4 regions of the Geobacillus sp. BK01 genome follow, and region 3 is predicted to be linked to each of the others. Evidence: riboswitches for the same ligand, from Rfam matches in the RefSeq annotation. Region 3 holds a riboswitch; each other region holds the start of a gene.

Region 1 (7,852 bases), on a different contig from region 3:
GAACAACTGGCCGACCTGCACCGAAAAAGCGGGCTGCCGCTCAAAAAATTTTTCAATACAAGCGGCATGAAATACCGCGAACTCGGGTTGAAAGACAAGCTTGACGGCGCCGCGGAGGACGAGATGCTCAACTGGCTCGCGTCGGACGGGATGCTGGTGAAACGGCCCATTTTAACGGATGGCGAACGGGTCGTGGTCGGATTTCGCGAGCAAGAGTACGAAGCGTTTTTCGCCGGGCGGCCGCCGGCAGAAAGTTAAAAAATTTGCATAAAAATGATGCGAACTCAGTGAGTTTTTATCGAAAATCGGTTATGATGAAAAAGAACACAATTTGTCGCAATGGAGGGATTCGATGAACACGCCAAAAGAACTTCGCTATTCAAAAGAACACGAATGGGTGCGCGTCGAAGGGGACAAAGTGCGCATCGGCATCACCGACTTCGCTCAGTCGGAGTTGGGGGATATCGTTTTTGTTGAATTGCCGGAAGTCGGCGCGGAACTGACGGCGAACGAGCCGTTCGGCAGCGTCGAATCGGTAAAAACGGTTTCGGAATTGTACGCGCCGATCAGCGGCACGGTCGTCGAAGTGAATGAAGAGTTGAACGACAATCCAGAATATGTAAACGAGTCACCGTACGAAAAAGCATGGATGGTTGTCGTTGAACCAAAAGATGTAAGTGAAGTCGACAAGTTGTTGACGGCTGAACAATACGAGGCGATGGTGAACGAAGGATAAACGTTCCTGTGGTCTTCGCCCCCGAATCGGACACCCTATACATACCGAAACTTGATGAAAAAAGGGGTGCTTCCGATGGCGTTGCAACCAACGCGTGTCGATATTACGGACCGGGTGACCGGCAAGCTGAACGGCCGCTCGCTCGACTTGTATGACGAAGGTGAATTCATCGGACGTCTTCCGCTTCCGGCAGCGGCCGTCGAGCTGAAAAACGGGTATAGCGAGCAAAATGGCAAAATATATAAAGAGGTGACCGCTACCGTTGAACCGGACCAAAAATATGTCGACTGTGACGGGGAAGCGGGTTGGTGTTGAAAGGCAACGGTGGATGACCGTTGCTTTTTTTCAACCTTTTTCTGGTGAGAGACATACAATATGGTATCCTTTTCGAAGCTAGGTGGGTCGGACATGCGACAGGCAGAAAAAGTGATTATTGTAGAAGGGCGATCGGATAAGCAAAAGGTGGCGGCCGTGCTGAACGAACCGGTTGTCATTCTTTGCACGAACGGCACGATCAGCGATGCGCGTCTTGAGGAGCTGGCTGACGAGCTTGAGGGTCACGATGTGTACGTGCTGGCGGACGCCGATGAGGCGGGGGAAAAGCTACGCCGGCAGTTTCGCCGCATGTTTCCGGAGGCGGAACATATTTATATTGACCGGGCGTACCGCGAAGTGGCCGCCGCCCCGCCTTGGCATTTAGCCCAAGTGTTGCTGCGCGCCCATTTTGACGTCCGCATCGATTCGTTCATGAGAGGAAGAGGCGAGTGAAAGCGATCGAACGACCAGATGTGCAACGGATTGTGAATGAACAGCCGCTTATGGCGCTTTATATTTACACGCCGCTGTGCGGCACATGCCAGCTGGCGAGACGGATGTTGGCGGTAGTCGAGCAGCTGTTCCCAACGCTGCCGTTTTACGAAACGGACATTAATTATATGCCGGAGCAGGCAGTCGTTTGGAAAATTGAAAGTGTTCCTTGTTTGCTTCTTTTTGTTGGCGGGTCGCTGGCCGGCAAATGGTATGCGTTTCATTCCGTCCCTTATTTGTATGATGAACTTCAAGCCCGTTTGCCGCGCTGACGATCCGCCTTTTTTTGACGCCATTTGACATATTTCTTCGGAAATGACAAAAACAGCGCTCATTCGCTAAACCGGTTGTCGAGATTTTTGTAAAGGATTCTCCCCCTCGGTATGGAAATAAAGGGAATAAAGGAAAATGGGGGGAGGATGGTCAATGGAAATGCGTCAGTTAGTTGGACAGTTCGCAGAACGGATGCAAACGTTGCGCCATTTGTTGCCGATTTTGCCGGATGAACCGTTGTATGTGCGGTTTGAGAGTGAAGAAGGCGTCGCCATGTTGGTGATCGGCAAAGAGCCGGCTGCCGCGGAAATGGAAAAGGATGAACGGAAAACGTTAACGGTGCGCGGCACAAAAACAGCGCTTTGCTCGCTCTTAGGCGGCGAACTGAAGCTGCAGCAGCTCGTCCGGCTGCGCGAAGTGCATGTGTCGGGAAGTTTTCGCCACCTGTTGCTGCTCGAATCTCTCCTCCATTTGGCTAAGCCGTATCGTCATGTCGGGTGAAAAATTTATTGACATGATTCGACATACAATGATACAATCACACACGTAATCAATCGAATAGGCGTTTGTTGCGCTCTTATCAAGAGAGGTGGAGGGATGTGCCCAATGAAGCCCGGCAACCGTCAGCGCGTCTGCTGAAAAGGTGCCAATTCACACAAAGCGCCCTGCTTTGGGAGATAAGAGACGGAATGGTGGACAATACCTTTCTGTTCTCTGCGGGCAGAAAGGTTTTCTTTTTGCGTTCCGCCGCCTTAGGAGGAAGGAAGGTGAAACGATGATTACACTCGAACGGGTGACGAAAATTTACGATGCGGCGAACGGGGCGGTGACGGCGGTCGATGACGTGTCGCTTGACATTCGCGAAGGGGAAATTTTCGGCATTATCGGTTACAGCGGCGCGGGGAAAAGTTCGCTCATCCGGCTGTTAAACGGGCTTGAGACGCCGACGAGCGGCCAGGTGATCGTCGCCGGCCGCGATATGGCGCGCATCAAAGGGCGGGAGCTGCGCAAAGCGCGTCAGGAAATCGGGATGATTTTCCAGCATTTCAACTTGCTTTGGTCGCGGACGGTGCGGGAAAATATCGCGTTTCCGCTCGAGATCGCCGGCGTTCCGAAAGCGGAGCGGCAAAAGCGGGTCGAGGAGCTCATCGAGCTCGTCGGGCTCACGGGACGGGAAGAGGCGTATCCGTCGCAGTTGAGCGGCGGGCAAAAACAGCGGGTCGGCATCGCCCGGGCGCTTGCCAACAACCCGAAAGTATTGCTTTGCGATGAGGCGACATCCGCGCTTGACCCGCAAACGACGGATGCGATATTGGACTTGCTTGTCGACATCAACAAGCGGCTCGGACTGACGATCGTGCTCATTACCCATGAGATGCACGTCATCCGCAAAATTTGCGACCGCGTCGCCGTGATGGAAAGCGGCAAAATCGTTGAGCAAGGCGAAGTGCTGCATGTGTTCCGCAATCCGCAGCAGCCGATTACGAAACGGTTCGTCAAGCAGCTCGTTGAACCGGAGGAAACGGAAGAGGCGATTTCCCATCTGTTCGGTCAATATCCGAACGGGGTGATCGCGCAGTTGACCTTTGTCGGTGCGGCGGCCGGCCAGCCGCTCATCACGCAAGTCGTGCGGCAGTTTGCCGTGGACATGAACATTTTGCAAGGGAAAATTTCACAAACCCATCAAGGCGCCTACGGCGTGCTGTTTGTGCACATCGACGGCGCGGCGGATGAAATCGCCCGGGCGCTTGACTATATTCGCAGCCAGCAAGTGGCGGTGGAGGTGATTCACGATGCTCGCTAACCTCCTGCCGAACGTGCAATGGGAGACGATGTGGGCGGCGACGGTTGAGACGTTGTACATGACCGGAATGGCGGTCGCGGCGACGTTCGTCTTCGGGGTCGTTCTCGGACTGCTTTTATTTTTAACGGCAAAGGGAAACCTATGGGAGAACCGGTTGGCCAATATGGTCATTGCTGCGTTTGTGAATATTTTCCGTTCTATTCCGTTCATTATTTTAATTATTTTGCTTATTCCATTTACCAAATGGCTCGTCGGGACGATGCTCGGAGCCAACGCGGCGCTGCCGGCGCTCATCATTGGCGCGGCTCCGTTTTACGCCCGCATGGTCGAGATCGCTCTCCGCGAAATTGACAAAGGGGTCATTGAAGCGGCGAAGGCGATGGGCGCCTCGACGTGGACGATCATTTGGAAAGTGCTGCTGCCTGAATCGCTCCCGGCGCTTGTCTCCGGGATTACCGTCACCGCTGTGTCGCTTGTCGGCTATACGGCGATGGCCGGCGTTGTCGGCGCCGGCGGGCTTGGGAACTTGGCGTATTTGGAAGGGTTCCAGCGCAGCCATAACGATGTGACGTTTGTCGCGACCGTTTTGGTGCTCATCATCGTCTTTGTCATTCAGTGGATCGGTGACTTTGTCACTTCGAAAATTGATAAACGATAAAGGAGGAAGAAACAAATGAAAAAATGGCTTGGCGCTCTGTTGGCCGCCCTCTTGGTGTTTGCGTTAGCAGCGTGCGGCGGCAACAACAATGATGAAAACGCCGCTGGCGAGGACAAAGGCGGCGGATTGGTCAAACTGAAAGTCGGCGCGTCGAACGTGCCGCATGCGGAAATTTTGGAACAAGCGAAGCCAATGTTGAAAGAAAAAGGCATCGATTTGGAAATTATCACGTTCCAAGACTACATTTTGCCAAACAAAGCGTTGGCGGACAAAGAAATTGACGCTAACTACTTCCAACACATTCCGTATTTAGAATCGCAAATGAAAGAGCATGGCTATGATTTCGTCAACGCTGGCGGCATCCATATCGAGCCGATCGGCTTGTACTCGAAAAAATATAAAAGCATCGAAGAGCTGCCGGATGGCGCAACGATCATTATGAGCAACTCGGTCGCCGACCATGGCCGCATTTTGTCGATGCTTCAAGAAAAAGGGCTCATTAAGCTGAAAGAAGGCGTTGACAAAACGAAAGCGACGGTCAACGACATCGTGGAAAACCCGAAACACTTAACGTTTAAAGCGGATGTCGACGCTGGATTGCTGCCGCAAATTTATCAAAACGGCGAAGGCGATGCCGTGTTGATCAACGCCAACTACGCGCTTGACGCCGGCTTGGATCCGGCGAAAGACCCGATCGCCGTCGAATCGCCGAAAGACAACCCGTATGTCAACATTGTCGCCGTGCGCAAAGGCGATGAAAACCGGAAAGAAATCAAAACGTTAGTTGAAGTGCTGCAATCGAAAGAAATTCAAGATTTCATTAACGAAAAATATAAAGGCGCCGTCATTCCGGCGGCGGAGAACAATCAATAACGGGAGCGTTTCGCTTCCGTTTCTTTTTTGTCCCCAAAAAACCGCTCCCCTTAAACGAAAGCGGCAAAGGTTAAAACGATTCTGAATCCGAGGGCGCCACGGCCGCTTTGCTTTCCCGCGCTTCATCGGCCATTCAAACGCGCCAGTACGGCGGCAAGCATGACGATGATGACGCAGTTTTGCAGGACGACCACCGTCGTTAAACTGAAGATGGCGTCCCCGTGTTCACCGAGAATGTTGCCGATGATGATCCACGCCAAAAACGAAGCGAAAGCGGCGGTTAAGGCAAAGACAACCCAACGAATCAAGGGAATTTCCCCCCTTTCCTATGATGATGGAAGTGGAACAGAACAGGCGGTTTTCATCATGACATTCCGTCTATGTTGACGGAATGGTGGTGTTTCCACACGCTTTCAATACTATTCGTTGTTTAATTTCGTTTTCCTTCATGCATACTAACAGCAGAAACGGACAAAGGGGGAAAACGAAGATGAACAACGAAACATACACATCGGTCGAAGCCGCCCTTCGCCATTACAAGGAAGGGATCGGGGCGTTTACGCAAAAGCTGCCGGCGGTTGCCGAACGGTTTAACGCGTTTACCGACGCCTGTTTTGCGGAAGGGGCGCTGTCGAAAAAAGAAAAGCAGCTGATCGCCCTCGGCATCAGCCTGGCGGCGCAAGACGAGTATTGCACGATTTACCATACGAAAGGATGCCTTGACGAAGGGGCATCGGAACAAGAGATTTTGGAAGCGTGCGCGGTCGCGGCCGCGTTTGGCGGCGGGGCGGCGATGAGCCAGACGGTGACGCTTGTGCAAGAATGCCTCCGCGAGCTGCGGACGGCCCATTAGACTCCGGCAACGGGGTCTTTTTTTTTGCAAAAGCTCGTACAAACTAGTCGTTTTCGTGTAAAATATAAAAAGCATTGCCGCTTTTCCTGCCTTTCTCGTTTCCCTTATATACATAGTGGAAAACGGCAGCGAAAAGGTTGCGAATACTTTTCATTTGTTATAAGATTGTAATGAGAATAAAGTGAGAATGAGCGATCGCTGGGTCAAAAGCGAGCTTACATTATTTTCACGCGAAAACTGGAGGTATGCTTTATGGCCGTATTAAAGGTGGAAAATCTCCACGTATCAGTGGAAGGAAAAGAAATTTTAAAAGGGGTTGACTTAGAGGTTAAAGGCGGGGAAATCCACGCCATTATGGGTCCGAACGGAACGGGGAAATCGACGCTGTCATCGGCGATTATGGGCCATCCGAAATACGAGGTGACGGAGGGGGCGATTACGCTTGACGGCCAAAATGTTCTGGAGATGGAAGTCGATGAGCGGGCGCGCGCCGGCTTGTTTTTGGCGATGCAATATCCAAGTGAGATCAGCGGAGTGACGAACGCCGACTTTTTGCGCTCCGCCATTAACGCCCGTCTTGGTGAGGGCAATGAAATTTCGCTCATGAAATTCATCCGCAAGCTCGATGACAAAATGTCGTTTTTGGAAATGAATCCGGACATGGCGCACCGCTATGTAAACGAAGGGTTCTCGGGCGGGGAGAAAAAGCGGAACGAAATTTTGCAATTGATGATGCTCGAGCCAAAAATTGCCATTTTGGACGAGATCGACTCCGGATTGGATATTGACGCGCTTAAAATCGTCGCCAAAGGCATTAACGAAATGCGCAGCAGCGAGTTCGGCTGTTTGATCATCACCCACTACCAGCGGCTGCTCAACTACATCACCCCGGATTACGTGCACGTCATGATGCAAGGGCGCATCGTCAAGTCCGGCGGTCCGGAGCTGGCGCAGCGGCTTGAGGCGGAAGGGTACGACTGGATTAAAAAAGAACTCGGCATCGAAGACGAGACGGTCGGGCAAGAAGCGTAAGCGTTAGGAGGAGGACTATGGCGACAGAAACGAAAATCCCATTTGATGAAACCTACATCCGCACGTTCTCAGGCGAGCGCGGCGAACCGGACTGGCTGACCGGGCGGCGCCTTGAGGCGCTCGGTCAGGTGGAGCGGCTGCCGCTGCCGAAACCGGACAAAACGAAAATTGATAAGTGGAACTTTACCGATTTTGCCCGTCATGCGGTCGACAGCGCGCCGTACGCGGATTTGAACGATTTGCCGGAGGCGGTCAAGGCGCTCCTTGAGGCGGGCGAAGGAACGAAAAATTTGTATGTGCAGCGCAACCATACGCCGGCGTACGTGTCGCTCTCTGACGAGCTGAAAGAAAAAGGCGTGATTTTCACCGACATTTTCACCGCGGCACGGGAACATGGCGACTTGCTGAAGAAATACTTCATGACCGATGGGGTCAAGCCGGATGAGCACCGTCTCGCCGCACTCCATGCGGCGCTGTTTAACGGCGGGGTGTTTGTGTACGTTCCGAAAAACGTCGAAATCGAAACGCCGCTTCAGGCGGTCTACATTCAAGACGAAGACGATATCGCCTTGTTTAACCACGTCATCGTCGTGGCGGACGACAACAGCCGCGTCGTGTTTGTCGAAAATTATTTGTCGGCGCACGAGCAAGGGAAAGCGGTCGTCAATATCGTTGCTGAAGTGTTTGCCAATGCCAACGCGCGCGTCTTTTTCGCCGCCGTCGACCATTTGGCCAAAGGCGCGACGACATACGTCAACCGGCGCGGCATCGCCGGGCGCGACGGGCGGATCGAATGGGCGCTCGGGCTGATGAATG
Region 2 (7,852 bases), on a different contig from region 3:
CGCTTCCTGTCAGGATGACGATGACCGCCATGGCGATCATTAACACAACAGCGATCGTCGCCCCCATCCCCCAGTTTTGGGTGACAAGAAAATGCTGCTCAATGGCGGTGCCGAGCGTAATGACGCGGTTGCCAGCGACAAGGCGTGTAATCATAAACAGCGACAGCGCCGGGATGAATACCGCTTGGCAGCCGGCCTTCACTCCGCCAAGCGTGAGCGGAAAGACGACGCGGCGGAACGTCGTCCAAGCCGAAGCGCCCAAATCGCGGGCGGCATCGACAAGCGATGGCGGCAGCTCCTCCAGCGCGTTGAAAATCGGCAGCACCATAAACGGAATAAAAATGTACACCGACACAAAGACAAAACTGAAATCGGTGAACAACAGCTGCCGCGGCCCGACGCCCAGCGCTTTCAACAAAGCGTTGGCCAGCCCGTACGTGCCGAACAGCCCTAAAAACGCATACACCTTCAGCAGCAAATTCACCCACATCGGCAAAATAAGCAACAACAGCCATAGCTGCTTGTGCCGCGTCTTCGTCAGCCAATAGGCGGTCGGATAGCCGATGAGCAGCGACACAAGCGTGATTAAAAACGCATACCAAAACGAATACGCCATCATTTTCAAATAAATGGGCGTCCACACGGATTTGTAGTTGGACAACGTCCAATGGCCGTCAAGATCCAAAAACGATTCATACACCAAAAAGACAATCGGGGCCACGACAAACAGCACAAGCCAAATGCCATAAGGGATTAAATACCAGTTCCGCCACGCCCGTTCCGTCATGCGTCCTCATCCTCCTTTTCGAGTCGCATGACGTGAATCGCTTCCGGTTCAAAACGAAGGCCGACCGTTTCCCCGACTTCGGCCTTTTTCGTCGAATGGACAAGCCATTCGTTGCCGTTTTCGTCATAGCCGCAAATTTCATAATGGACACCGCGGAATAAGAGCGAATCGACGCGGATGACGATCTGCCCGTCTTCCGGCGCCGCGAGCTCCAAATCTTCCGGGCGGATGACGACATCGACCGGTTCGTTTGGCGCGAAGCCGCGGTCAACACACGCAAACTGTTTGCCGGCAAATTCGACGAGGAAATCGTCGATCATGCGCCCTGACAAAATGTTCGATTCGCCAATGAAATCGGCGACGAATCGATTGACAGGCTCGTCGTAAATGTCTTTCGGCGTCCCAAACTGCTGAATTTTTCCTTTATTCAGAACAAAAATGTAATCGGACATCGCCAATGCTTCTTCTTGATCATGCGTGACAAAAATGAACGTAATCCCTAAGCGGCGCTGCAATTCACGAAGTTCATACTGCATTTCCGTGCGCAGTTTCAAATCCAAGGCTGACAGCGGTTCATCCAAGAGCAGCACCTCAGGTTCATTGACAATCGCCCGGGCAATGGCGACGCGCTGACGCTGGCCGCCGGACATTTCTTGAATGCGGCGGCGCTCATAGCCGTCTAAGTTGACAAACCGAAGCGCTTCCCTCACTTTCTCGCGAATGTCGGTTTCTTTCATCTTTTTCACGCGCAAACCAAACGCAACGTTTTCAAACACATCGAGATGAGGGAACAATGCATAGTCTTGAAAAACAGTGTTGACTTGCCGTTTGTTCGGCGGGACGTTTTGAATCGGCTTTCCGTGGAAATAAATCGTTCCTTCCGTCGGCTCGATAAACCCGGCAATCAGCCGCAAAATCGTTGTCTTCCCACAACCCGACGGTCCAAGCAGCGTATAAAACTTCCCGCGCTCCATCGCAAAACTGACATCATCCAGTACGGCTGCGCCGTCGTATTCCTTCGTCACTCGCTCGAAGCGGATGATTTCTCCGTTCACTTTCAGCCCCCCATCTTCTTGATGTTCACTATTCCTAATTAGAACATAGGAGAGTAGAAAGTGCAACGGAAAAATATGCTTTCCGCCATGTCGGCGACTAAAAAACAAAAAGCGGCTGACTATTCCGCAGAACAGCTTCCAATTTTTCCCGCAATGCGGAAAGCCGCTGTCTCATTGATCGTTTTTTCAAATTTCCTTGCTTCACCGTATTGAATAATTTCAAAAAATACATTAAATTATATAGTAATAGTCAAGACGAAATAAACAACCGCATACGGACATTCTTATCAAGAGAGGGGGAGGGACTGGCCCGGTGAACCCTCAGCAACCTGGCCGCGGCCAAGGTGCTAAATCCAGACAGGCGGACGCCTGGAAGATAAGAAGAAGAAAATAAAAAGTCTTCTTCTTATAGAAGACTTTTTTCTTTTACTACGAAGAAACGGGGGAATCGAACGTGGGATTGCTGGATGAGTTGAAACAACGCATTCTCATCGCCGACGGGGCGATGGGAACGCTGTTATATTCGCACGGCGTTGACCGTTGTTTTGAAGAATTGAATCTATCGAATCCGGACGAAATCGTCCATATTCATGAAGCGTATATCGCGGCGGGCGCCGATGTCATCCAAACGAATACATACGGCGCCAACTATGTGAAACTTGCCCGCTACGGCTTGCAAGACGATGTGCCCGCCATTAACCGCGCTGCTGTAAAGCTCGCAAAACAAGCAGCGAACGGGCGGGCGTACGTGCTCGGGACGATCGGGGGGCTTCGCACGTTAAACAAAAGCGTCGTCACGCTCGAGGAAGTGAAGCGGACGTTCCGCGAGCAGCTGTTTGTGCTGCTTGCCGAAGGGGTCGACGGCGTGCTGTTGGAGACGTATTACGATTTGGAAGAGTTGGAGACGGTGCTGGCCATCGCCCGCAAAGAGACGGACTTGCCGATTATCGCCCATGTGTCGCTTCATGAAGTCGGCGTCTTGCAAGACGGCACGCCGCTCGCCGATGCCCTTAACCGCTTAGAGGCGCTGGGAGCCGATGTCGTCGGGCTCAACTGTCGACTCGGGCCGTACCATATGCTTCGGTCGCTTGAAGAAGTGCCGCTGCCAAAGCAGGCGTTTTTATCGGCGTACCCGAACGCGAGCCTCCCGGACTACCGCGACGGCCGGCTCGTGTATGAGACGAACGCCGAATATTTCGAGGAGACGGCCAAAGCGTTCCGCAACCAGGGGGTGCGCTTGATCGGCGGGTGCTGCGGCACGACGCCGAAACATATTGAAGCGATGGCAAAAGCGCTCACCGACCGGACGCCGGTGACGGAAAAAACGGTGAAACGGCGCGCGGTGCCCGTATCGGTGCAAGCGGATCGCCCCACCCCGACTCCGCTTCCCGAGCTTGCCCGCGCGCGCCGATCGGTCATCGTTGAACTCGACCCGCCGAAAAAACTCGGCATTGACAAGTTTCTCGCCGGAGCGAAAGCGCTCCATGACGCCGGCATCGATGCGCTGACGTTGGCCGACAATTCGCTCGCCACACCGCGCATCAGCAATGTTGCGGTCGGCTCGATCGTGAAAGAACGGCTCGGTGTTCGCCCGCTCGTGCATATTACGTGCCGCGATCGCAACTTGATCGGCTTGCAGTCGCACTTAATGGGCTTGCATACGCTCGGCATCACCGATGTGCTCGCTATTACCGGCGACCCTTCGAAAATTGGTGATTTCCCAGGGGCAACGTCCGTGTACGACTTATCATCGTTCGATCTTATCCGCTTGATCAGCCAGTTTAACGAAGGACTGTCATATTCGGGCAAATCGCTCGGACAAAAAACGAATTTCTCGATCGGTGCGGCCTTCAATCCGAACGTCCGCCATTTGGATAAAGCAGTTGTGCGGATGGAGAAAAAAATCCAATGCGGCGCCCACTATTTCTTGACCCAACCGATTTACTCGGAAGAAAAAATTGTGCAGATGTACGAAGCGACGAAACATCTTGACGCTCCGATTTACGTCGGCATTATGCCGCTTACGGGCACGCGGAATGCTGAATTTTTGCATCACGAAGTGCCAGGCATCACCCTATCGGATGAGATTCGCGCCCGCATGGCTGCTTGCGGCGACGACCCGGTGCAGGCGGCACGCGAAGGGATCGCCATCGCCAAATCGCTCATTGACGCTGCCTTTGATTTGTTCAACGGCATTTACTTGATCACACCGTTTTTACGCTATGACATGACAGTCGAGCTCGTCCGCTACATTCATGAAAAAGAAGCAGCGACTAAAGAAAGGAAGGTTGTTCATGGCTAACATCACCTTAGAACAGCAGCTGCAACGAAACATTCTCGTTATTGACGGCGCGATGGGGACAATGATCCAAAGCGCCAACCTATCGGCCGCTGATTTTGGCGGCGAGGCGTATGAAGGGTGCAACGAATATTTGACACTCACCGCCCCCCACGTCATCCGCCGCATTCACGAAGCGTATTTGGAAGCGGGCGCCGATATCATTGAAACAAACACGTTTGGGGCGACACGCATTGTGCTCGATGAATACGACCTTGGACATTTGGCGTTGAAACTCAACATCGAGGCGGCCAAACTCGCGAAACAAGCGGCCGAATCGTTCTCGACCCCCGATTGGCCGCGCTTTGTCGCCGGCTCGATGGGCCCTACGACGAAAACGTTGTCGGTGACAGGCGGCGCAACGTTTGAGGAACTCGTCGCCTCCTACGAAGAACAGGCGCGCGGATTGCTTTTGGGCGGCGTCGATCTCCTGTTGCTTGAGACGTGCCAAGATACGTTGAACGTGAAAGCGGGCTTCCTCGGCATTTCCAAGGCGTTTGAAGCGGTCGGCCGTCGCGTGCCGCTCATGATTTCCGGCACGATCGAACCGATGGGCACGACGCTCGCCGGCCAGGCGATCGACGCGTTTCTCATCTCGGTGCGCCATATGAAGCCGATCGCCGTCGGTTTAAACTGCGCGACAGGTCCCGAGTTTATGACCGACCATTTGCGCACGCTCGCTTCCCTTGCCGATACAGCCGTCAGCTGCTATCCGAACGCCGGGCTGCCCGATGAGGAAGGGCATTACCATGAAACGCCGGAGATGTTAGCGGAGAAAATTCGCCGCTTTGCCGAGAAAGGATGGATCAACATTGTCGGCGGATGCTGCGGCACGACGCCCGACCATATCCGCGCCATCGCCGAAGCGGTTCGCGGCATCCCGCCGCGGGCGATCCCGTCCTCCTTCGATGTGCACGCCGTCTCCGGCATCGAGGCGCTCATCTATGAGGAAACGATGCGCCCGCTCTTTGTCGGCGAACGGACAAACGTCATCGGCTCACGCAAGTTCAAGCGCCTGATTAGTGAAGGCAAGTACGAGGAAGCGGCGGAAATCGCCCGCGCCCAAGTGAAAAACGGCGCCCATGTCATCGACATTTGCTTGGCCGACCCGGACCGCGACGAACTGCACGACATGGAACAGTTCGTCCGCGAAGTGGTCAAAAAAGTGAAAGTGCCGCTTGTCATCGATTCGACCGACGAACGCGTCATCGAACGCGCCCTTACGTATTCGCAAGGGAAGGCGATCATCAACTCGATCAACCTCGAAGATGGCGAAGAGCGGTTTGCGAAAGTCGTTCCTCTTCTGCATCAATATGGCGCCGCCGTTGTCGTCGGCACGATCGATGAGCAAGGAATGGCGGTTACGGCCGAACGGAAATTGGAAATCGCCTTGCGTTCGTATGACTTGCTCGTCAACCGCTACGGCGTGCCGGCGCGCGACATCATTTTCGACCCGCTCGTCTTCCCGGTCGGCACCGGCGATGAGCAGTACATCGGCGCGGCGAAAGCAACGATCGAAGGCATCCGCCTCATTAAGGAGCGGCTGCCGGAGTGCTTGACGATTCTTGGCATCAGCAACGTCTCATTCGGCTTGCCGCCGGCCGGTCGCGAAGTGCTCAACTCGGTCTTTTTGTACCATTGCACGCAGGCCGGGCTCGATTATGCCATCGTCAACACCGAGAAGCTCGAGCGCTTTGCCTCGATTCCGGAAGATGAAGTTCGGATGGCCGAAGCTCTGCTGTTTGATACAAACGATGAAACGTTAAACGCCTTTATCGAATTTTACCGAAGCAAAATCACCGCCGCCAAACCGGCGCAGACAAATTTGAGCCTTGAGGAGCGGCTCGCCCGCTACGTCATTGAAGGGTCAAAAGACGGGCTCATTCCCGATTTGGAAAAAGCGCTTGAAACGTACTCCGACCCGCTGTCGATCATCAACGGTCCGCTCATGGCCGGCATGGATGAAGTCGGGCGGCTGTTCAACAACAACCAGCTCATCGTCGCCGAAGTGTTGCAAAGCGCGGAAGTGATGAAAGCGGCCGTCGCCTTCTTAGAACCGTATATGGAAAAGAAAGAAGGCAGCACCAAAGGAAAAGTCATTCTTGCCACCGTCAAAGGTGATGTCCATGACATCGGCAAAAACTTGGTTGATATCATTTTAAGCAACAACGGCTATGAAGTCGTCGACCTCGGCATTAAAGTCGCCCCGCAGCAACTGATCGAAGCGGCGCGCGAACATCGGCCGGATATCATCGGCCTGTCAGGGCTGCTTGTCAAATCGGCCCAACAGATGGTCGTCACCGCCCAAGATTTGCGGCAAGCGGGCATCTCAACCCCGATTTTAGTCGGCGGCGCCGCCTTAACGCGCAAGTTTACCGAAAATAAAATTGCGCCCGAATATGACGGCATCGTCTTGTACGCGAAAGACGCCATGGACGGGCTCGCGCTCGCCAACCAGCTCCAGCAAGGCGAGATCGAGTATACAAAAAAAGAAGCAGCCGAAAGCGAGCCAACGCGGTCAACGGTGGTCGCCACCGCAGTCAAATCGAACGTTTCGACCGACGTTCCCGTCTACGTCCCGGCCGACCTCGACCGCCACGTATTGCGACATGTGCCGCTTGACCACGTGCTGCCGTACGTCAACTGGCAAATGGTGCTCGGCCATCATCTCGGCTTGAAAGGAAAAGTGAAACGGCTGCTTGAAGAGAAGGACGAAAAAGCGCTGGCGTTAAAAGCGGTCGTCGACGAACTCATCGCCGAAGCGAAAGAACGCGGCTGGATTCAGCCTGCCGGCGCCTATCGCTTCTTCCCGGCGCAAAGCGACGGCAACCGCGTCTACATTTACGACCCAGCCGATGGCCAAACAGTGCTTGAAGTGTTCGACTTTCCGCGTCAGCCGCGAGCGCCGCACCTTTGCCTTGCCGATTACTTGAAACCGAAAGAAAGCGGCGAAATGGATTACGTCGGCTTGTTCGCCGTCACGGCCGGATACGGCATTCGCGAACTCGCCCAACGTTGGAAAGACGAAGGCGAATTTTTGAAAAGCCACGCCATCCAGGCGCTGGCGCTCGAGATTGCCGAAGGATTCGCCGAGCGCATCCACCAAATTATGCGCGACCGCTGGGGCTTCCCGGACGATCCGGATTTCACGATGGAAGAGCGCTTTGCCGCCAAATACCAAGGCCAGCGCTACTCGTTCGGCTACCCGGCCTGTCCGAACTTGGAAGACCAGGAGAAACTGTTCCGTCTCCTTCATCCGGAAGACATCGGCATCCGCCTCACCGACGGCTATATGATGGAGCCCGAAGCATCGGTTTCGGCGATCGTCTTCGCCCATCCGGAAGCGCGGTATTTCAATGTGTTATAAGCAGGAAACGAGCTGGACTATGCGAGCCAGCTCGTTTGCTTTTTTACGCACCTTGGCGTTTCCCGTTTTGCAGCAAAAAAGACGGGGGATTGGCGCTCTTGGGAAAATCGCGACGTTTGTTCACGTGTGAGCCATCATTGATTCAAATGATGGATTCAGGCATATAGCATTCCCCGCCAAGCCGACGAAAATCTTTTTCGTTCCAGGTGATGATCCCTTGGATGGATGAAGTGTGCTGCGCCAGTGCCGAAAGATACGCATCAGCAAAATCGACGCGGCGGCGGGCGCCGTATCTTTGCCTTGCC
Region 3 (7,852 bases):
CGAGGCGTCCGATCCGTTCGGCTGCTTCACAGAGCCTCGCCTCATCGGTCAACAGGCCGACGCGCACATACCCTTCGCCGTGCTCGCCAAAACCGATGCCCGGAGCGACGGCAACATGCGCCCGCTCAAGGAGCACATCGGCAAACTCAGCCGACGACCATCCTTTCGGTACGGGGAGCCAGGCGAAAAACGACCCGGACGGCGCCGGTGCTTCCCAGCCGATGCCGCGCAAGGCAGAAATGAACGTATTGCGGCGCGCTTCATACAGGGCGACAAGCTCGTTGACGCAATCTTGCGGGCCGAGAAGCGCTGCGGCCGCCGCTTCCTGGACGGCGCCGAACAGGCTGACGTACAAATGGTCTTGCAGCAGCTCAAGCGCCCGAATGATCCGCTCGTTGCCGACGGCAAACGCGACGCGCCAGCCGGCCATATTGTACGTTTTCGAAAACGTGTAAATTTCAACCCCGACGTCTTTCGCCCCGTCAACTTCGAGGAAGCTGACCGGCTTTTTGCCGTCAAAACCGATCGCCCCATAGGCAAAGTCGTGCACGACGGCAATGCCGTGCTTGGCGGCGAACGCCACCGTCTCGACGAAAAACTCGTTCGTCGCCGTCGCACCGGTCGGGTTGTTCGGATAGTTTAAAAACATCAGTTTCGCCTGGTCGGCGACCGCCGCCGGAATGGCGCTGTAATCGGGCAAAAATTGCTGCTCGGCGACAAGCGGCATCATTTCCATCCGCGCGCGGGCGAGCGCGATTCCCGACCAGTAATCCGGATAGCCTGGATCCGGGACGAGCACCGCATCGCCCGGGTTGACGAGGCAAAGCGGCAGCTCGACAAGCCCGGCCTTGCCGCCAAACAAAATGGCGACTTCGCGGGTCGGGTCAACCTCAACTCCGTATTCGCGCGCATAAAAGGCGGCAACAGCTTCTTTCAAAAAGGAGTAGCCTTGAAACGGCGAATATTTATGGTACTTCGGATTGGCCGCCGCCCGTTGCATCGCCTCAACGATATGCTTCGGCGTCGGCTGGTCCGGATTGCCTTGCCCTAAATTAATGACATCATGCCCGGCCTTGATTTTCTCTCCCACTTTGGCGACAAGCGAAGCAAAAAACTGCTTCGGCAGCTGTTCAAGCAGTTCGGAAAATGGAAATTCGATCGTCATCCCCCACACCTTCTCAAAAATTCTTCCTTCTCAAAAATTCTTGAAATTCTAGTGCAAAATCATATATCGTAAAAAGCAAAATGTAAAGCAAATTTTTTTCATTGGGGTGAAAAACAATGACCATCCGCATCGCTTGCCTCCAACTCGATATCGCGTTTGGCGATCCGCAAACGAACGAACAGCAAGCCGAAACAGCCGTGCAATCCGTCGCCAACGAAGGAGCCAACATCGTCGTGCTTCCGGAACTATGGACGACCGGCTATGACTTGACGCGCTTGGACGAAATTGCCGATGACGATGCCGTGCGGGCGAAAGCGTTCGCCTCCCGCCTGGCGCAAACATATGGCGTCCATTTCGTCGCCGGCTCAGTCGCCAAAAAAACCGCTGCCGGTGTGACGAACACGATGATTGTCGCCGACCGAAGCGGCCAAATCGTCAGTGAATATAGCAAACTTCATCTGTTCCAACTGATGGATGAGCATTTGTATTTGCAGCCGGGAAACGAGCCAGGCTTATTTTCACTTAGCGGGCTGCCGTGCGCTGGGGTCATTTGCTATGACATCCGCTTTCCGGAGTGGATTCGCGCCCATGCGTTGGCCGGAGCGGAAGTGCTGTTTGTCGTCGCCGAATGGCCGCTTCCCCGCCTTCACCATTGGCGGACGCTCCTGATGGCGCGGGCGATTGAAAATCAATGCTATGTCGTCGCCTGCAATCGGGCCGGAAGCGACCCGAACAACGTCTTTGCCGGCCATTCGCTCGTCATCGACCCGTGGGGCGAAATCATCGCCGAGGCCGATGAAAAGCCGGGCGTTCTTCTAGCGGACATCGACCCGGCGCTCGTTAAAGAGGTCCGTGCGCGCATCCCGGTGTTTGCCGACCGCCGGCCGCGCGATTACGACGAGGCGGCAAAAAAAATTTTTAAAACGTATTGACAATCCGCCTGCCCAACCTGTATCATTCGAATCAAGCAACCAAACGATTGTTAACATCGTGAAAATTGCAAAAACTCAATAGCCAGATCGGTACTCTTATCAAGAGTTGGCTGAGGGAATTGGCCCAATGAAGCCCAGCAACCGACCGTAATGCTATCGTGAGATAGGGCGCACGCCAAGGGCGGCGCCGGAAGCGACCCGCTTCCGCAGGGCACGGTGCTAAGTCCAACAGAAAGACCGATGTCTTTCTGAAAGATAAGAGGCGCGAAGACGATGCATCTTCAAGCCTCTTTCCGTATGCGAAAGAGGCTTTTTCATTTGCCAAAACCTAAAGGGGGAACGTGAAAATGACGATTGTCCAATCAGCTGTTTACGAACCGCTCACCGAACAAAAAGCGACCGCCCTTGCCGTCCGCCTCGGCTTGTTCCGCGACGGGGCGCCGCTTCTGTGCCGCGAGATCGGCGATGGCAACTTAAACTTAGTGTTTCATATCGTCGACCAAGAGACAAAGCAAGGCATCATCATCAAACAAGCGCTGCCGTACGCGAAAGTCGTCGGTGAAAGCTGGCCGCTCACATTAAAACGCGCGGTCATTGAAAGCAACGCGCTGCGCACGTTTGCCAGCTATGTGCCGCAATATGTGCCAAACGTCTACTACTCTGACGAATCGCTCGCCATCACGGTGATGGAAGATTTGTCCCACTTGCAAATCGCCCGCAAAGGGCTGATCGAAGGGAAAACGTATCCGCTTTTGTCCCGGCATATTGGCGAATTCATCGCCAAAACAGCGTTTTACACGTCTGATTTCGGCATGAATCAACAAGAGAAAAAGAAGTTGGCGCAAAGCTTTGTCAATCCAGAGCTATGCAAAATTACGGAAGATCTCGTCTTTACCGATCCGTTTTTCGACCATGACACGAACAACTTTGAAGACGAATTGCGCCCAGACGTTGAAGCGCTTTGGGAAGATGACCGCCTCCGCCTCGAAGCAGCGAAGCTGAAGCGCAAGTTTTTAACTGAAGCGGATGTACTGCTGCACGGAGACTTACACACTGGCAGCATTTTCGCCAGCGACGACGAAACGAAAGTGATCGACCCGGAATTCGCCTTTTACGGCCCGATCGGGTTTGACCTTGGCCAATTTTTCGCCAACTTGCTGTTAAATGCGTTGTCCCGCCCTGAATCGGAGCGCCGTCCGCTCTTTGATCATATCGACCAGACGTGGGACGTTTTTACGTCTGTATTCTCGGAGCTTTGGCGCACCGAAAGCGTCGAAACGTACGCCGCGACGCCCGGACTGCTTGATGAGGTGCTGCGGCAGGCGTTCGTTGACGCCGTCGGTTTTGCCGGCTGCGAGGTCATCCGCCGGACGATCGGCCTCGCCCATGTGGCGGATCTCGACGGCATTGACCAAAAAGTCGAACGGCTCGCCGCGAAACGGCACGCACTCCGTCTCGGCCGCCGCCTGATCGTTGAGCGTGCCGAACTGGCGGGAACGGACGGCTTCCGCCGCCTGTTCGTCGAAACGGAACGATGACACCCTCTGCCCGGGCCGGCCGTCCAACGCCAGCCCGGGCCAATCGACCAACCGAGAAAGGAAGACGACGATGAACTCATTTGTCATCCCGCGCTCTGTCGAATGGCATGAGACGCATGTCACGATTTTAAACCAACAAAAACTGCCATCGATCACCGAATACATGGACTTGCATACGCTCGAAGACGTCCATGAGGCGATCGCGACGTTGAAAGTGCGCGGGGCGCCGGCGATCGGCATCACGGCTGCCTACGGCTTGGCGCTCGCCGCCTCGCGCTATGAAACCGAATCAGTGGACGAATTTCAGCGCCGCTTGCAACAAGACCGCGACTACTTAGCGAGCGCCCGCCCGACGGCCGTCAACTTGTTTTGGGCGCTCGACCGGCTCGTCGCCGCCGCGAAAAGCGCCGCTTCCGTCAACGAAGCGAAAACAATGCTCATTCACGAAGCGATCCGCATCCAAATCGAAGATGAGGATGTGTGCCACCGCATCGGCGAATACGCCTTGTCCCTTTTCCGTCCGGGCGACCGGGTGATGACGATTTGCAACGCCGGTTCGATCGCCACCGCCCGCTACGGAACGGCGCTCGCCCCGTTTTATTTGGCAAAAGAAAAAGGAATCGAGCTGTCCGTCTACGCCCTAGAAACGCGGCCGGTGTTGCAGGGAGCGCGCCTGACCACATGGGAGCTCATGCAGGCGGGCGTCGATGTGACGCTCATTACCGACAACATGGCGGCGCAAACGATCAAGGCGAAACACATTAACGCCATCATCGTCGGCGCCGACCGGATCGCGCGAAACGGCGATACAGCGAACAAAATCGGCACGTTTGGCCTCGCTTTGCTCGCCCAATCGTTCGGCATTCCGTTTTACGTTGCTGCCCCGCTGTCAACGATCGACATCAAGACAAAAACAGGGGCGGATATCCCGATTGAAGAGCGCCACCCGGATGAAGTGACGCATCTCGCCGGCGTGCGCATCGCCCCGGAAGGCGTCAACGTGTACAATCCGGCGTTTGATGTTACGCCAAACGAGCTCATTACCGCCATCATTACTGAAAAAGGCATCGTCCGCGGCCATTACGAAACGGCGCTGCCATCGTTATTCACAAAGGAGGAGCACCATGAAACAATTTAAGGCCTTATCGTTCCTTTTTCTTCTTTTCTTTGCCGTGTTCTCCATCTTAGCCGGCTGCACAAATGAGCAAGATGCCATGAGCGCCAAGCCGGCCAACGAAACGAAACAAACGGGCCAGCAAGGCGCCGCCTCATCGGCAAACAGCTCCACCGCCGCAAGCAGCGGGCAGGCGGCCATTCCGGAACAACTGAAAAAACCGGTGAAAATCGCCGCCATCATGCAAATGTCGATCGGCACATTCTCCTCGCAATACATCGCCGGCGTGAAAGAACAAGTGCAAAAGTTCGGCGGCGAAGTGCAAGTGTATAACGCCGACAACGATTTGACGAAGATGGCATCATATGTTGAAACGGCCATTACGCAAAACGTCGATGCCATTTTGCTTGACCACGGCCGCGCCGATGCGCTCGAAGGGCCGGTGAAAAAAGCCGTCGCCAAAGGCATTCCGGTTGTGGCGTTTGACAACGATTTGAACATTCCCGGCGTCACCGTCATCGACCAAGACGACTATAGCCTCGCTTGGAAAACGTTAAAGACACTTGCGGAAGACTTAAACGGCGAAGGTGAAATCGTCACGATTTGGGTCGGCGGCTTCACACCGATGGAGCGACGTCATGTCATTTACGACGCATTTAAAAAGCGCTACCCGAACATAAAAGAAGTCGCCAAGTTCGGCACAGCGAGCGCCAACACCGCGCTGGACACGCAAACGCAAATGGAGGCCATTTTGAAAAAATATCCGAATAAAGGCGACATCGATGCCGTCTTCGCCACATGGGACGAGTTCGCCAAAGGGGCGACGCGCGCCATCGAACAAGCCGGGCGCACGGAAATTAAAGTGTACGGCATCGATTTAAGCGACGAAGACTTGCAAATGATCCAAAAACCGAACAGTCCGTGGGTGGCGACGACGGCGACGGATCCGGCGGAAGTCGGCCGCGTTCAAGTTCGCTTCGCCTATCAAAAAATTGCTGGTGAAAAAACGCCGAACATTTACTCGCTCGAGCCGCATTTAGTGAAACGGTCTGACCTGCCGGACAAACAAGTATCGATGAGCGATCTCTCGCAATACATCCCGGGCTGGGGGCAATCGAACGTCGCCATCTCGCCGTGGATGAAAACGCTGGAAGCTCAGGTGAACAAAAAATGAACGGGTTGTCAATGCGGGGCATGGAAAAATCGTTTGGCGCCGTGCGCGTGCTTGACGGCGTGGACTTCGACGTCCGTCCGGGCGAAGTCCACGCCCTTTTAGGCATGAACGGCGCCGGCAAAAGCACGCTGATGAACATGTTGGCCGGCGCCGTTCCGCCCGACGCCGGCACGATCACGATCGACGGCACTCCATGCGCGTTTTCATCGCCGCGTGAGGCCAAGCAGGCCGGCATTGGCCTTGTCGTGCAAGAAGTGGACACAGCGCTGTTTCCCGGCCTGCCCGTTTACGAAAACCTGGCGGCTGACGAGCTCGCTGATGTGAAAAACCGGCCGATCCGCTCGCTGCGCCAAGAAAAAGAGCGGGCCGCCGCTCTGCTTCGCCGCGTCGGCCTTTCCATCCCGCCGACGAAGCTCGTGCGCGACTGTTCGCTCCATGAAAAACAGCTCATCGTGCTGGCAAAAGTGTTGTCGTCAAACGCGCGCTACATCATTTTGGACGAACCGACCGCCGCGCTGAGCGAGGCAGAAACGAAGCGGCTGTTTGCCATCATTCATGAGCTGAAACAGCAAGGCGTCGGCTTTATTTATATTTCTCATAAGCTGAAAGAAGTGCAAGAAATCGCTGACCGGCTGACGATTTTGCGCGACGGCCGCGTCGTCTATCACGGCGCGGCCGGCAGCCTGTCGCTTGAAGACATCGTCCTTCATATGACCGGGACGAAGCGAAGAACCTCTGCCAACCAGGCGCGCACGTACGGAAGCGACATCGCCTTTGCCGCCCGCGGAATCACGATTGACAAAACCGGCACGACCATCGACCTATACGCCCATCGCGGGGAAATTGTCGGCATCGCCGGCTTGGTCGGCGCCGGCAAGACGGAGCTTGCTGAAAGCCTCATCGCCCATCGAAAGACGGCGGGCGAATGGGAAATCGATGGCCGGCGCTATGTGTTCTCGTCACCTTATGAAGCCATCGAAGCCGGACTTTCCCTTATTCCCGAAGAACGGCGCAAGCAAGGGCTGTTTTTGCCCGAATCGGTGCGGACGAACATCACCGTGCGCCTTCTTTCCCGCCTGGCGCGCTGGCAATGGATCAAGCGGGCACAAGAAGCGGAGGCCGCCGATACCCTCGTTCGCTCGCTCGCCATCCATCCGCCGTCAAGCGCCACGGCTGTCCGCCACTTAAGCGGCGGCAACCAGCAAAAAGTCGTGATCGGCAAATGGCTGAACACGAACGCACGCGTCTTTTTGTTCGATGAACCGACGAAAGGAATCGATGTTCACGCGAAACAAGACGTCTTTTCCATCATCCGCACCCTCGCTGATGAAGGGAAAACCGTGCTGTACTTTTCAAGCGAATGTCATGAGCTGCTCGAGGTTTGCGACACCATCTATATTATGGTCGACGGTCGGCTGCTCGCCCGCCTGCCGGCCGCTGAACTCACGTACGAGCAGCTTGTTTATTATTGCAGTGGAGGTGAAATCGATGAATCAGCCGGCCGTTTCCGCGACGCCGTCGAAAAAAACGGCGCCGTCTATTCTTGAGTTTTTGTATAAACATGGGACATTGCTCGCCATTCTGGCCGTGATCGCCTATTTTGGCATCACACAAGACCGGTTTTTCACGTATGAAAACTTCAGCGACATTTTGCGCTCGATTTCGATCGTGACGCTCGTGGCGATCGGCATTACGTTTTCGCTGATCGTTGACGGCTTCGATTTATCGGTCGGCTCAACGGTAAGCCTTGCGACGATCGCCAGTGCGGCGGCGCTTGTCTTGCACCGTCAAGAAATTTTCGTCACCTTGCTCGTGCCGCTGTTGCTCGGCGTCGCCGTCGGACTGCTCAATTCGCTCTTGATCGTCAAATTCAAATTGCCTGATTTGCTCGCCACCTTAGCGACGATGTATGCCATCAACGGCGTACAA
Region 4 (7,852 bases), on a different contig from region 3:
ATTGAAACCAAACAAGGAACTTCCATCTTGCTCGCCAATCCAACGCACCTCCCCCCGGATGGGGATTTTTTTGATGAGTTCCGAAATGATGTCCGTGTCTAAAAGATCTTCCCATCATTCAACCTCCCGCGCTTGCTCGTTGTTTCTTTCCAAGTCAAGTGCCGCACCGCACAATGGGGATTGCCTGAAGAAGTCGGTCAAGCGGGTTTTCGGTTTGGTCAGCCGCTCGTATTGTTCCACGGGCAACAAACCGCCGGTTTGCCCTGCGCGCCGATCGCTTGGGGGCTTTCATCAGCCGCCTTTCTCCCTGCATGACGGGGCCGGTGTTTGGCCTCTTGAAGCCGCCATTCTATGATGACCGCGTTACCGTCCATCCGGACTGATAGCATCGTTGAGCCCGCGGCCAAACAGAAGAAAAGCGAGAAACCCCGGCCGCGCAGGGGGTGTTCCCTGGCTGGCCGGGGTGTTTCGTTACACGAGCGGTCCGCCGAGTTTTTCGATGGACGGATCGATATGGGTGAATTTTTGGAAGTTCGTGCGGAACTTTTGCGCCAGTTCTTTCGCTTTTTGTTCGTACGCTTGTTTGTCGGCCCACGTGTTTTGCGGCTGCAGGACGTCATCGGGCACGCCCGGGACGTGCGCCGGGATGGCGAGGCCGAAAATCGGGTCTTGCACGGTTTCGATGTTGTCGAGCTCTCCTTCAACGGCCGCTTGCACCATCGCCCGGGTGTAGGCGAGTTTCATGCGGCTGCCGACGCCGTACGGCCCTCCTGTCCAGCCGGTGTTGACCAAAAAGACGCGGACGTTGTGTTCGGCGATTTTTTGCCCGAGCATTTCCGCGTATTCAACGGCCGGGCGCGGCAAAAACGGGGCGCCGAAGCACGTCGAGAACGTCGCTTCCGGTTCGGTGACGCCGCGTTCGGTGCCGGCGAGTTTGCTTGTGTAGCCGCTTAGGAAGTGGTACATCGCCTGTTCGCGCGTCAGCTTGCTGATGGGCGGCAGGACGCCGAACGCATCGGCTGTCAAAAACACGATCGTGGACGGATGGCCGGCGACGCTCGGGTCGATGATGTTGTCGATCGCTTGGATCGGGTAGGCGGCGCGCGTGTTTTCCGTCAGCGTGCCGTCGTCATAGTTCGGCACGCGCGTCGCGTCGTCGAGGACGACGTTTTCGAGCACCGCGCCGAAGCCGATGGCGTCGAAAATTTGCGGCTCTTTTTCGCGCGATAGGTTGATGCATTTCGCATAGCAGCCGCCTTCGATGTTGAAAACGCCGCGGCTCGACCAGCCGTGTTCGTCATCGCCGATCAAGCGGCGCTTCGGGTCGGCGGACAGCGTCGTTTTTCCCGTTCCCGACAAGCCGAAAAAGAGGGCGACGTCGCCTTCCTGGCCGACGTTGGCCGAGCAGTGCATCGGCAAGATGCCTTGTTCCGGCAGCAAATAGTTCATGACCGAGAAAATCGATTTTTTCATTTCCCCGGCGTATTCGGTGCCGCCGATTAAGACCGTGCGCCGTTCAAACGAAATGATGATGAACGTTTCCGAGCGCGTGCCGTCAACGGCGGGGTCGGCTTTAAAGTTCGGCGCGCAAATGACGGTGAATTGCGGCTCGTGCGCGGCGAGCTCCTCGGCGCTCGGGCGGATGAACAGCTGATGGACGAACAAATTGTGCCAGGCGAACTCGTTCACGACTTGAATCGGCAGCCGCGATTTCGGATCGGCGCCGGCAAAGCCTTTAAAGACGAACAGTTCGTCTTGTTTCATTAAATAATCCAGCACTTTGTCATACAGTTTGTCAAACGTCTCCGGCGCCATCGGCTGGTTGACCGGGCCCCAGTCGATCGTTTGCTTTGTGGACGGCTCTTCGACGATGTATTTGTCTTTCGGCGACCGCCCCGTGTACTTGCCGGTCGTGACGGCGACCGCGCCGGTATGGGTCAGCCGCCCTTCGTTCCGTTGCAATACTTTCTCGACGAGCTCGGCGACGGACAGCTGATGGTGCACGTACGGTTTTTGCAGCAGCAACGCCAGTTTATTCGTCATCTTGGCAATCCCCATGTTCACAACCTGCCTTCTTTTTGTAATCACTCTTGAAAATAGTATAACACATTTTTATTAATAGTCCATACTAATTGTGTAGGTTTTTTTGAACTTATTTTGCCTATTTTTCAGATTTTGAACGCTCTTGGCCTATCCCGGCGTTAAAAGAGTAGAAGATTCGAAAGACCCGCCCCGTGGAAGCCGCCCGTGTGCGTCCCGCAGCCAGTCGGCCTTAGCAAACCGGCAATACGTTTGCCGGATCCGCTCCGCCTTGTTCAAGGATGCAGCCGCAAGCGCCACGTTTAGATGGACATCACTTCCTATACAAAGGAAAGGGGCTCTGTTTGGCTTCCTTTTGATCTTGTTGAGGCAAGGGAAAGAGCGGCGGGGACAGGCGCCGATGTTTTCTCCGTCTGGGCTCGCGTGTGGAAGCAGGGCTTCTTGGTGCGGGATGATAAAAAATTCACTTCTGCGGTTGACTTTGTTCCTCCAATTGCGATAAGATAAGTCATTGAACGGATACTCTTATCCCGAGCCGGTGGAGGGACAGGCCCGATGAAACCCAGCAACCGTCACAACTGTACATGTGTGAAATGGTGCTAACCTGTGGCAAGGCGCAGTCCTTGAACGATAAGAGTGAAAGGAAGCAATACGATTGCCATGACCTTTCCTCACCGTGACAGGGAAAGGTTTTTTATATTGCAGGGAATGAGTTCCGTATCGCCACATTACGCCAAGAGGAGGAAACAAACCGAATGTCAGCCAAACGCCGCTTGTTTACGTCAGAATCTGTGACGGAAGGACATCCGGATAAAATTTGCGACCAAATTTCCGATGCCATTTTGGACGCCATTTTGGAAAAAGACCCGAACGCCCGCGTTGCGTGCGAAACGAGCGTCACGACCGGGTTGGTGCTCGTGAGCGGGGAAATTACGACGTCAACGTACGTCGACATTCCGCGCCTCGTCCGCGATACGGTCCGCGAGATTGGCTATACGCGCGCCAAATACGGATTTGACGCCGATACGTGCGCAGTGTTGACCGCGATCGATGAGCAGTCGCCGGATATCGCCATGGGGGTGGACCGGGCGCTTGAAGCGCGTGAAGGTCAGATGACCGACGAGGAAATTGAAGCGATCGGGGCCGGCGACCAAGGGCTTATGTTTGGGTTCGCCTGCAATGAAACGGAAGAATTAATGCCGCTGCCGATTGCGCTCGCCCACCGCCTGGCGCGCCGTTTGGCGGAAGTGCGCAAAACGGATGTATTGCCATACTTGCGCCCGGACGGGAAAACGCAAGTGACGATCGAATATGATGAAAACGGCAAACCGGTGCGCGTTGATACGATCGTCATTTCGACGCAGCATCACCCGGAAATTACGCAAGAGCAAATCGAGCGCGACATGAAAGAGCATGTCATCAAACCGGTCGTGCCGGCAGAATTGCTCGATGAGAACACGAACTATTTCATCAACCCGACCGGCCGGTTCGTCATCGGCGGTCCGCAAGGCGATGCCGGGCTGACGGGGCGGAAAATCATCGTCGACACGTACGGCGGCTACGCCCGCCATGGCGGCGGCGCGTTCTCGGGCAAAGACCCGACGAAAGTCGACCGTTCGGCGGCGTATGCGGCCCGTTATGTGGCGAAAAACATCGTTGCAGCCGGACTCGCCGACAAGTGCGAAGTGCAGCTCGCCTACGCGATCGGCGTCGCCCGTCCGGTATCGATTTCCATTGATACGTTCGGCACTGGGAAAGTGTCGGAAGACATTTTAATTGAAGTCGTCCGCAACAACTTCGACCTGCGCCCGGCCGGCATCATCAAAATGCTCGACTTGCGCCGTCCGATTTACAAACAAACGGCCGCTTACGGCCATTTCGGGCGCACGGACATCGACCTGCCGTGGGAGCGCACCGATAAAGCGCCAGTGTTGAAAGAACAAGCGTTGGCGTTGGCGAACAAGTAAGGCCGGACGGCGCGGATGCGCGGGTCGTTTCGGGCGTCGGCCAACAACCACCAGCACAAGAGCTGCCGGATCACGGCAGCTCTTTTTCGTGAGGGCGCGCGGCTTGTTGCAGCGCTTTGTAATAGCGCCCTTTTTCCACATATTCGCGGCGGATGCGCTCCATTTCGCGGAAGTCGTCTTCGGTCAACTCGCGGACGACTTTAGCCGGCCGGCCGAGGGCGAGCGTGTTCGGCGGGATTGTTTTTCCCGGCGGCACCAAACTGCCGGCGCCGATAAACGCGCCTTCGCCGATTTCCGCGCCGTCTAAAATGATCGAGCCCATGCCGATGAGCGCGTGTTTCCGGACGATGGCGCTGTGCAAAATGACTTGATGGCCGACGGTCACCCCGTCTTCGATGATGAGCGGATTGTTTGGACTTTGATGCAAAATTGAGTTATCTTGGATATTGACCCGGTTGCCGATCACCGTCGGCGCCACGTCGCCGCGGATGACGGTGCCGAACCAAATGCTCGTCTCTTCGCCGATCACGACATCGCCGGTGATCGTCACATAATCGGCGATGAAGGCGGAGGCGGCGATTTGCGGTGTTTTTCCTTTGTACGGATAGATCATGGCGTTCGTTCCTTTCATGGCAAAATCATGGATTCATGTTTATTTTACAAGGTTGTTTCCGGTTCGTAAATGAAACGGAAGCGCCCTATGGTTTGCCCCGCGTGTGGGGATGGCGATACTAGAAGATGAAAGCATCGTTTTTGCGTCCCGAGGTGAGCAAATTGAAAATCCCGACACACCCGATTGCGTTAATGAAAATGGTTTATCGCGACGTGTTTCCTCTCGTCCACCGCGAGCTTGCCTATTGGCGGCGGCGGGCCGAGCGCATTCCCGACCCGGAGCTTCGGCGCCAGGCGCTTGCAAGCATCGCGTCGAAAACGTTCCATTGCGAAGGCGGCGCGATTTTGGCGCTGCTTTCGGGCGACAAGCTTGAGGCGTGCGTTCGCTTTATCGTCGCCTATCAGACGATCAGCGATTATTTGGATAACTTGTGCGACCGGAGCACATCGCTTGATCCGCTCGATTTCCGGGCTTTGCACGATTCGATGCCGGACGCCTTGACGATCGGCGCCGAGCCGTCGAACTATTACCGCCACCGCCGCGAGCAGGAAGACGGCGGCTATTTGCCGGATTTGGTGCGCACGTGCCAGGAAGTGCTCGGCACATTGCGTCATTATGAGACGATCGTTCCGTTTTTGCATGAGCTGGCCGGCTATTATTGCGACTTGCAAGTACATAAACATGTCGACACGAAAGAGCGCGTGCCGCGGCTCGAGAGATGGTTTGCCCAATACAAAGACGCCTTGCCGCCGATGGAATGGTACGAGTTTTCCGCCTGCTCCGGTTCGACGCTCGGCATTTTCTGTCTTGTGGCGTATGCGTTCGGCGAGTCGCTGCCGCCGGAGATGGCCAAACAAGTGCGCGACGGCTATTTCCCGTACATTCAAGGGCTGCACATTTTGCTTGACTATTTGATCGACCAGGAGGAAGACCGGGAAGGCGGCGATTTGAATTTTTGCTTTTACTATCCGGACGAAACGGTGCTGCTTAAGCGGCTTTGCCATTTTATCGAGGAGGCGGACCGCCATGTCGGCGCGCTGCCGCACGGCGAGTTTCACCGCTTGATCCACCGCGGCTTGCTTGGGCTGTATTTGTCGGATGACAAAGTGAAAAAACAGGAGCGGCTGCGCCGGTTGGCGCGCCGGCTCGTCCGCGCCGGCGGGGCGGCGTCGATGTTTTTTTATTGGAACGGAAAAGCGTATCGCTTTTGGCAGGAGCAACAAAAACGGCTGTCCTTGTCATAAGGGCAGCCGTTTGCTTCCGAAAGGCGGCCTGATCTCAGCCAGCCCCGTTCGTTCGCTTCTCGATGGCGAGCAAAAACGGCGGGTCGTTGCGCCGGTTGAGGAATTGATATTGCAAGACGTGGGCGCGCCGCTGATCGAGCGTGCGGACGTAGTCGAGCAAGGCGTCGCGCTCGATTTTTCCTTCCGGATGGCCGTGGTAGACGACAAGGGCGATGACGCCGCCCGGCTTTAAGATGGAAAGAAGCTGGCGGACCGCTTCGATCGTCGATTCCGGCTTCGTCACAATTTGTTTATTGCCGCCCGGCAAATAGCCGAGGTTGAACACGGCGGCGGCGACGCGCCCGTGAACGTGGCGGGGGAGCGTTTCCAGCAGCAGGCTGTGGCTCGTTTGAAACAGCGTCACCCGCCCGTCCAGCCCGTGTTCGGCGAGGCGGGCTCTGGCTGCCGCTATCGCTTCGGCTTGAATGTCAAAACCAAACACATGCCCGCGCTCCCCGACGCGCTCGGCTAAAAAGACGGTGTCATGGCCGTTGCCGACCGTCGCATCGACGGCGATGCCGCCTTCTTTGAGCGCGCCGTCCAGCAAAAAACGGGCAAACGGCAAAATATTCATGATGGCCATGCGCTTGCCACCCCCTGTTTGTACCGCTTCCCTTGAAAGCTGTCCCGCCGCTTGAGTTCGGCGTCAATGGCGTTTAACACTTCCCATTTGTTGGCGCTCCACATCGGGCCGATGAGCAAGTCGATCGGCCCGTCGCCGGTGATGCGGTGCACGATCATCTCAGGCGGCAGCACTTCAAGCTGGTCGCACACGAGGCGGACGTATTCGTCAAACGACAAAAACCGAACGAGCCCTTTTTCGTATTGTTTCACCATCGGCGTTCCTTTTAATAAATGAAGCAAATGGATTTTAATGCCTTGCACATCCATGGCGGCGACCGTTTTCGCCGTTTCCATCATCATGTCGTACGTCTCGAGCGGCAAGCCGTTGATGATATGGACGCACACCCGGATGCCGTGGCGGCGCAGTTTTTGGACCCCCTCGACAAAACAGTGGAAATCGTGCGCCCGGTTGATGAGCTGGGCGGTCCGCTCGTGAATCGTCTGCAGCCCGAGCTCGACCCATAAATACGTCCGCTCGTTGAGTTCTGCCAAATAGTCGACGACGTCATCGGGCAGACAGTCGGGGCGCGTGGCGATCGACAGCCCGACGACCCCGTCAAGGCCGAGCACCGTTTCGTATTTTTCCCGCAGCACTTCAACCGGCGCGTGCGTGTTCGTGAACGCTTGAAAGTACGCCAAATATTGGCCGTCTTTCCATTTTCGGTGCATGTTTTGCCGAATCGTATGAAATTGGGTCACCAAGTCGTCGGCGCGGTTGCCGGCAAAATCGCCCGACCCGGCGGCGCTGCAAAACGTGCAGCCGCCATACGCCACCGTCCCGTCGCGGTTCGGGCAGTCAAAGCCCCCGTCAAGGGCGACTTTGAACACTTTTTGGCCGAACGTTTGCCGCAAATGGTAGTTCCATGTGTGATATCGTTTTCGGTCGGTTGCATACGGAAACGGGTTTTCGTTTGTCACGGCCGTTCTCTCCTTATGTTGAAATGGCATCATCCTTGCATTGTACCACGGATGGCGGCAAAAAGCGACCGCTGCCAATCATTGACGTGATACAGATGAAAGCGGCGGCGCATAGTAAAGATGAGGGAACATCATGAAAAGAGGTGAGCGCATGGCGACAAGACAATCGGTGGAAGAGTTTTTGCAGCGGTGCGAAGACGTCATCCGCTTTGCGAAAGAACAATATACGGAAGCGCAAAAGCAAGAACACTACAACATCACGGAATACACAAACGCGCAGCAAATGCTTGAGCAGACGGTCAACGATTTGGCGCACTTGGCGCAAAGCTGCAACGCCCAGCAGCGCGAACAGCTGCACCGGATGCGGCTTCAGCTTGAGCAGCTGCAAAACGAGATGATTTTGCTGG

What was found. Region 3 has a riboswitch for S-adenosylmethionine ahead of mtnK (S-methyl-5-thioribose kinase). Riboswitches for the same ligand answer to the same signal wherever they lie in the genome.
Region 1: it holds a riboswitch for S-adenosylmethionine, as region 3 does, so the genes downstream of both, ACTVDO_RS10545 (methionine ABC transporter ATP-binding protein) here and mtnK (S-methyl-5-thioribose kinase) in region 3, are expected to answer to the same signal.
Region 2: it holds a riboswitch for S-adenosylmethionine, as region 3 does, so the genes downstream of both, ACTVDO_RS05040 (bifunctional homocysteine S-methyltransferase/methylenetetrahydrofolate reductase) here and mtnK (S-methyl-5-thioribose kinase) in region 3, are expected to answer to the same signal.
Region 4: it holds a riboswitch for S-adenosylmethionine, as region 3 does, so the genes downstream of both, metK (methionine adenosyltransferase) here and mtnK (S-methyl-5-thioribose kinase) in region 3, are expected to answer to the same signal.

Annotation. Positions count from the first base shown of each region.
Region 1 is NZ_JBQPTH010000008.1:72,097-79,948, reverse strand. Features, by position in the region: gene ACTVDO_RS10575 (arsenate reductase family protein) at 1-258, shown strand, start outside; gene gcvH (glycine cleavage system protein GcvH) at 353-736, shown strand; gene ACTVDO_RS10565 (YusG family protein) at 812-1,051, shown strand; gene ACTVDO_RS10560 (toprim domain-containing protein) at 1,145-1,504, shown strand; gene ACTVDO_RS10555 (thioredoxin family protein) at 1,501-1,815, shown strand; gene ACTVDO_RS10550 (hypothetical protein) at 1,970-2,317, shown strand; SAM riboswitch class I at 2,391-2,500, shown strand; gene ACTVDO_RS10545 (methionine ABC transporter ATP-binding protein) at 2,592-3,620, shown strand; gene ACTVDO_RS10540 (methionine ABC transporter permease) at 3,610-4,278, shown strand; gene ACTVDO_RS10535 (MetQ/NlpA family ABC transporter substrate-binding protein) at 4,294-5,151, shown strand; gene ACTVDO_RS10530 (hypothetical protein) at 5,274-5,459, opposite strand; gene ACTVDO_RS10525 (carboxymuconolactone decarboxylase family protein) at 5,642-6,004, shown strand; gene sufC (Fe-S cluster assembly ATPase SufC) at 6,257-7,036, shown strand; gene sufD (Fe-S cluster assembly protein SufD) at 7,054-7,852, shown strand, end outside.
Region 2 is NZ_JBQPTH010000003.1:173,465-181,316, forward strand. Features, by position in the region: gene ACTVDO_RS05030 (ABC transporter permease) at 1-787, opposite strand, end outside; gene ACTVDO_RS05035 (ABC transporter ATP-binding protein) at 784-1,842, opposite strand; SAM riboswitch class I at 2,124-2,225, shown strand; gene ACTVDO_RS05040 (bifunctional homocysteine S-methyltransferase/methylenetetrahydrofolate reductase) at 2,297-4,144, shown strand; gene metH (methionine synthase) at 4,137-7,547, shown strand.
Region 3 is NZ_JBQPTH010000004.1:41,873-49,724, reverse strand. Features, by position in the region: gene ACTVDO_RS06060 (pyridoxal phosphate-dependent aminotransferase) at 1-1,165, opposite strand, end outside; gene ACTVDO_RS06055 (carbon-nitrogen family hydrolase) at 1,282-2,097, shown strand; SAM riboswitch class I at 2,191-2,359, shown strand; gene mtnK (S-methyl-5-thioribose kinase) at 2,445-3,635, shown strand; gene mtnA (S-methyl-5-thioribose-1-phosphate isomerase) at 3,706-4,773, shown strand; gene ACTVDO_RS06040 (sugar ABC transporter substrate-binding protein) at 4,760-5,923, shown strand; gene ACTVDO_RS06035 (sugar ABC transporter ATP-binding protein) at 5,920-7,470, shown strand; gene ACTVDO_RS06030 (ABC transporter permease) at 7,412-7,852, shown strand, end outside.
Region 4 is NZ_JBQPTH010000021.1:22,183-30,034, reverse strand. Features, by position in the region: gene pckA (phosphoenolpyruvate carboxykinase (ATP)) at 472-2,058, opposite strand; SAM riboswitch class I at 2,563-2,677, shown strand; gene metK (methionine adenosyltransferase) at 2,796-4,007, shown strand; gene ACTVDO_RS14960 (gamma carbonic anhydrase) at 4,078-4,620, opposite strand; gene ACTVDO_RS14955 (tetraprenyl-beta-curcumene synthase family protein) at 4,746-5,864, shown strand; gene ACTVDO_RS14950 (tRNA (mnm(5)s(2)U34)-methyltransferase) at 5,899-6,486, opposite strand; gene ACTVDO_RS14945 (TIGR01212 family radical SAM protein) at 6,474-7,445, opposite strand; gene ACTVDO_RS14940 (YtzC family protein) at 7,597-7,852, shown strand, end outside.